One region of the Paenibacillus lacisediminis genome, then DNA from elsewhere that is predicted to be linked to it. Evidence: predicted binding sites of a transcription regulator. Region 1 holds the regulator's gene; the other holds the start of a gene.
What was found. The regulator Rex, encoded in region 1, represses fermentation and respiration genes when NADH is low (regulators of the CRP and FNR family bind a similar motif). The targets are predictions, from matches to a motif close to TTGTGAAATATTTCACAA.
Positions count from the first base shown of each region.

Region 2: a site for Rex is predicted at 1,334-1,351, ahead of arcA (arginine deiminase). Genes of this name have one in related genera too.

Region 1 is NZ_JBKIAX020000021.1:83,164-86,327, forward strand. Features, by position in the region: gene ACLD72_RS28115 (amidohydrolase) at 1-1,192, opposite strand, end outside; gene ACLD72_RS28120 (redox-sensing transcriptional repressor Rex) at 1,182-1,838, opposite strand; gene dinG (ATP-dependent DNA helicase DinG) at 1,851-3,164, opposite strand, start outside.
Region 2 is NZ_JBKIAX020000005.1:18,353-21,516, forward strand. Features, by position in the region: gene ACLD72_RS11280 (alpha/beta hydrolase) at 1-529, shown strand, start outside; gene argR (arginine repressor) at 694-1,146, shown strand; gene arcA (arginine deiminase) at 1,441-2,673, shown strand; gene argF (ornithine carbamoyltransferase) at 2,698-3,164, shown strand, end outside.

The DNA of each region.
Region 1 (3,164 bases):
ACACATGCTCTACGTCTTTGGAACCGGCCGAATAGACGACATGGGAAACGTAATCCGTCCTTGGCAGGAAATGGGCCTGTTCCGTATTCAGCGCGATAAAATCCGCCTTCATGCCGGCCGCAAGTTTCCCCGTATTCGGCAAAAACACCGATTTCGCTCCGTATTCCGTACCCATTTTGAGGGCTTCCAGCGCCGGAACGGCGGTAGGATCGCCGGAAACGCCTTTGTGGATCAACGCGGCAAGGCGGACCTCCTCCAACATATCAAGGTTGTTGTTGCTGGCGGCCCCGTCCGTCCCAAGCGACACGACCACGCCTTTGCCTAGCAGTTCCGGTACTCGCGCCACGCCGCTGGCCAGCTTCAGGTTACTGCCGGGATTGTGCGACACCGCCACGTTATGCGCCGCCAAAATCTCGATCTCTTCATCGGTCAAATGCACGGCGTGAGCAAGCAGCGATGGGCGGGAGAACATCCCGAGGTTCAGCAAATGCTGAACCGGTCTGACCCCGTAATCGTTCACGTTTTGCTCCACTTCCGCCCGCGTCTCTGACATATGCGTATGCATCGGCAGATCCAGATCATGAGCCGCTTGCACGAATTTCTCGAAAAATTCCGGCGGACACGTGTACGGCCCATGCGGCGAAATCATCGTCGTGATTCGGCCGTCCGCTTGACCGTGCCAATTTTTCGCAAACGCGATCGCTTCGTTCAGCTTCTGCTGCTGCACATCCGACGGGCACAACCCGATAACGCCGCGCATCAGCACAGCCCGAATGCCCGATTCCTGCACGACTTTGGCCACTTCATCCATATGGTCGTACATGTCCAGGAAGGTGGTCGTCCCGCCCTTAAGCATCTCCAGCACAGCCAACGCCGTCCCGGCGTACACGTCGCCGGCGGTGAATTTGGCTTCCATCGGCCACATTTTTTCCTGAAGCCATGTCTGCAGCACCATGTCGTCGCCGTAACCGCGCAATAGCGACATCGCCGCATGGCCATGCGTGTTGATCAGCCCCGGCATAAACAGCAGCCCGTTTCCGTCAAAAGTTTCCGCGTCTGCCGCGCCTTCCGGAAGCTGCTCGCCGATATAGGAGATCGTATCGCCCTCAACGAGCATATAGCCTTTAACAATAGAACGGGCCTGGTCGAACACGACAAAGGTTCCGTTCTTGATTAACCATTTACGACTCATGAGCAGGTTGTTCCTTTCCGTTTCCGTTATCCAAGTAATACGCCAAACTGAGCAAATCGGTCGTGAAATCGGCGGCATGAATGCGGACTTCCGGCGGCACCTTCAGAATTGTAGGGGCAAAGTTCAGAATCGCCCCGATTCCCGCCGCCACCAGTTGATCCGCCACGCGCTGCGCTTCAAAATCAGGCACGGTAATAATCCCGATCCGGATATTTTTCTCCCGCACCGTTTCCGTCAGCTCTTCGATCGGCTGGATTGTGATGTTATTGATCTGCGTGCCGATCTTCGCCGGAGACGCGTCAAACACCGCCACGATTTTCATGTTGTCCTTCAAATAAGCGTTGTAATTCGAAAGCGCGTGCCCCAAATTACCGGCGCCGACCAGCGCAACGTTGACCTGTTGGTCCAGATTGAGAATTTCCTGGATTTTCTCGATCAAATACGCGACATCGTAGCCGATGCCCTTTCGCCCGAAATCGCCAAAGTAGGCCAGATCTTTGCGGATCTGGGCCGGATTGAGGTCGAGCTTCTGGCCGAGCTCCTGTGAGGAAACCGTAGGCACCTCGCGCCGGCTCAGTTCGTTGAGAAAGCGCAAATACACCGGCAGCCGGCGTACTACGGCATCGGAAATTTTTTCGGATTTCATACGTTTATCCCCCTATTCTGACGCAGACTTAGAAACGTCTTCGTCTCCCGGACTTAACCATTCCGATATGCGCGGAACCATCTGAGAGAGCGGCATATGCTCCATCTTCGGCCCGGGCAGTGAATATAAAAAGTATTTCCCATAGTAAGATTCCAAGATGCGGGTATCGTAAACAACCACGATCCCCCGGTCCTGCGAGGAGCGGACGAGCCTGCCAAATCCCTGCTTAAAGCGGATGACCGCCTGGGGCACGGACAGTTTCATGAAAGGATTTTTCTTCTCCTTCTGCAGCCGTTCGCTTTTCGCTTCCACCAGCGGATGGTTGGGGGGCTGGAAAGGCAGGCGGACGATCGCCAAGCTCGTCAAAGCTTCGCCCGGAATGTCCACGCCTTCCCAGAAGCTGCTCGTTCCCAGCAGCACGGACGCCGCCTGGCCCTGGAACCGCCTTGTCAGCTTGCTGCGGCTGCCGCTGTCCATGCCTTGGCCGATAACCGTGATCCCCTGCGGCGACAGCAGCTCCTTCAGCGGATCATACACCTGCCGCAGCATCCGGTAAGACGTAAACAGCACCAGCATGCGGCCTTTAGTCGCCACTGCGGTATCGGCGAGCGAATGCACCAGCGTACTGACGAAATGATCGTCGCCCACGCTCCCCTTCACGCTTGGAAAATCGCGCGGAATAACGAGCAGCGCCTGGTTCCGGTAATCAAACGGCGACGGCAGCATCGTCGTGTTCAGCCGCTCTTGCTCGGCCGCTTCCGTCAGTCCCAACTGTTCGATCATATATTGGAACGACTTGTCGACCGACAGGGTTGCCGAGGTCATCACCACGCTTTTTTTCCTGTCGAAAAAATATTCCTTTAGCTGTGCGCTAACGTCGATCGGAACGGCATACATCTGCAAGGAGCGGCTGCGGAAATTCCCGTTCGCTTCCATCCAGTAAACCGTCTCCTCGCTCTCCAGCTTCATGAAGAAACGCAGCGCTTCCCGCTCGTTGGCCAAATCCTTGAATAAACCGTTGATGTCGGTCATCAGGCTTTCGGAGCCGAAATCCTCCTGATCTTCCCGGATTTGGGCGAGCATGCGGTCGCCCTTGCGAAGCACGTCCCCAAGCGCGACGTAAATCTGGTTCTCCAGCGCCGACAGCTTATCCCATTCCTGCGGTTTCTTTAGCGGAAGCAGACGGTAAACGAATTGCCCCGGATCGCCGGGCGCCGCGTCACTCCGTTCCGGCATGAGCGCAAACAACAGCTCGCTGAGCTTGTCCCAGCTCTCCTTCACATCGATCAGCGTCGGGTACATTTCGTCGATGACAGAGCACCATTC
Region 2 (3,164 bases), on a different contig from region 1:
GGAAAACGCCGCGGAGTGGGGCATCATTCCCAATAAGATCGCCGTTTGCGGTTTTTCGGCAGGCGGGTATGTGGCGGCTTCATCGGGGACCTTATGGGACCATTCCAAGCTGCAGGAGGCCACTGGCGGCAAAGGCGAACAAGGCCGGCCGGATGCGATGGTGTTGTGTTACCCGGTTATTACGGCAGGCGAGTTTGCACACCGGGGGTCCATTGAACGTCTGGGTCCCGGATGGAATGAGGCGGAAAGAGAAGCGGCTTTTTCGCTGGAAAAACAAGTAAACGCTTCGACGCCGCCAACCTTCTTGTGGCATACGGTAGAAGACGCTGCCGTGCCGGTGGAAAATTCCATGCTGTTTGTTTCAGCGCTGCGGCGAGCCGGCGTACCGTTCGAATGCCACCTCTACCAGAACGGCAGACACGGCATGTCGATGTGCAGCACGGAGGTAGGCGATCCCGACGATCATCTCGCCACCTGGTTTCCGCTCTGCCTGGAGTGGTTGGGCCGGCAGTTTACATTTGAATATTAAACGGTTTTGTTTCCCGGAGGTTGCCATGTGTAAGAACATGGCAGCCTTTTTTTAGTTCGGAACAAGGTATGATGTGGAATTTCTGTATCCCTCTTAATAGCAAATAATAGAAAATTAGAGCAAGATTGTGATAATGCTATAAATATAAAAAGGAGTGCCTTTCTATGAAAAAAGAAAAAAGACAACGATTAATTAAGCAATTGGTGAGCGAAAATGAAATAGAAACCCAAGAGAAATTAGTAGAATTGTTGGCAGAACAAGATGTGATGGTAACGCAAGCTACGATTTCACGGGATATCCGTGAGCTGAATTTAATCAAAATAGCTTCTCCGAAAGGACTTATGATATATCATGTTTCTTCAGAAATGCCTTTGCAAACGGATTTGAAGTTAAAGAGGAAGTTGCAAGAAGTTGTTGTAAGGATTGATTATGTTGATCAATTAACGATTATTAAAACGTTGCCTGGCAATGCGCATGTTATCGGTGTTTTATTGGATGATTTAAATTGGAAAGAAATGGCGGGTTGCATATGCGGGAATGATACCTGTCTTGTCATTTCCCGGAACCGATCGGAACGAAAGATTTTAGAAGAAAGATTTAATTTGATTTTTAGATAAAATGAGCTAGTAGATGGTCAATTGAGAATACGAGATTACTTGAAAAGAGCGCAGGCTGCCTGAAGCGGGCATTCCTTCGCTCTTTTTCTTGTTATTCATCATATATGCGCAGTATAAAATAGATTTCGCAAAAAAATGGAAAAAATCCTTTATAAAAATACAGATTTTTATGATTTTAAAAATAAAATTGTGCAATATTTCACGACAAATATGCTGGCGTTTTCACGAGGCGGAAAGCATGGACCCTTTATGATGTCCTTGTAAACATCAAAGCATACAAAGGAGGTACATCAAATGGAGCATCCAATGCATGTTGCTTCGGAAATTGGGGAATTACAAACGGTTTTATTAAAACGCCCTGGACAGGAATTGGAAAATTTAACGCCGGATTTTTTACAGCCACTATTATTTGACGATATCCCCTATTTGCCGGTGATTCAAAAAGAACATGATTATTTTGCCCAAACATTACGCAATCGGGGAATTGAAGTTCTTTATTTGGAAAAACTCGCGGCCGAGGCATTGGCGGATAAGAAATTGAGAGAAGAATTTGTTGACCGTGTTTTAGAGGAAGCAAGGGCTGAAGGAGATGTTTCACAGCAAATTTTAAAAGAATATTTACTTTCCTTCGCCAATGAAGATTTAGTTCAAAAAATAATGAGCGGGGTACGGAAAAACGAAATTGAAACCAGCAAGAAAATACAACTCTATGAATTTATGGAGGATCATTCCCCGTTTTATTTGGTTCCCATGCCGAATTTGTATTTTACCCGTGATCCCGCAGCGGTTATTGGTGATGGATTAACGATTAATAAAATGAGAGAAACCGCACGCAGACGTGAATCATTGTTTATGGAGTACATTATCAATCATCACCCGAGATTTGCCGGACATCATGTGCCGGTTTGGCTGGATCGCAACTATCAATTTCCCATCGAAGGCGGCGATGAGCTCATTTTGAATGAAGAAACGATTGCCATTGGCGTGTCTGCCCGCACTTCAGCTAAAGCCATCGAACGCTTAGCCCTAAATCTATTTAGCCGCCAAGAAAAGTTCAAGCGAGTGTTAGCCATAGAAATTCCAAAATGCCGGGCATTTATGCATTTGGACACCGTATTTACGATGGTTGATTATGATAAATTTACCATTCATCCGGCGATCCAGGGACCGCAAGGGAGTATGAACATTTATGTTTTGGAGCAAGGTCCGGATGAAGAAACGCTTAAAATTACCCGTCACACTTCTTTAATGGAATCACTAAAAGAGGTATTGGGCTTAAAGGATTTGGTTCTCATTCCTTGTGGAGGAGGAGATGAAATCGCCTCGGCTCGCGAACAATGGAATGACGGATCCAATACACTGGCCATTGCGCCAGGGGTAGTTGTTACGTATGACCGCAACTATGTATCAAACGCTTTATTGCGTGAACACGGCATCGAGGTCATTGAAATATTGAGCTCGGAATTATCCCGTGGCCGTGGGGGCCCGCGTTGCATGAGTATGCCAATCGTTCGCAAAGATATTTAAATTACGGAGAAAGCAGGGATAAATATGGAAACTATGAATTCAAGCTTAAAAGGCAGAAGTTTTTTGGCAGAGATCGATTTTACGGAACAGGAATTGTTGTATCTCCTGGATTTAGCGGCGGATTTGAAAGAGAAAAAGAAAAACGGTATTCCTCATCGTTATTTGGAAGGAAAAAATATAGCTCTTTTATTTGAAAAAACTTCTACTCGTACACGGTGCGCATTTACGGTAGCTTGTACAGATTTAGGCGCGCATCCCGAATATTTGGGGAAAGGTGATATCCAGCTCGGTAAAAAAGAATCCGTAGAAGACACGGCGAAAGTGTTAGGCCGGATGTTTGACGGCATCGAGTTCCGCGGCTTTGCCCATAAAACAGTGGAATTATTAGCTCAGCACTCGGGTGTACCGGTATGGAACGGTTTAACGGATCTGTGGCATCCCACCCAAACGCTCGCGGATTTGTTAACCATCCGGGAACATATAGGGCACTT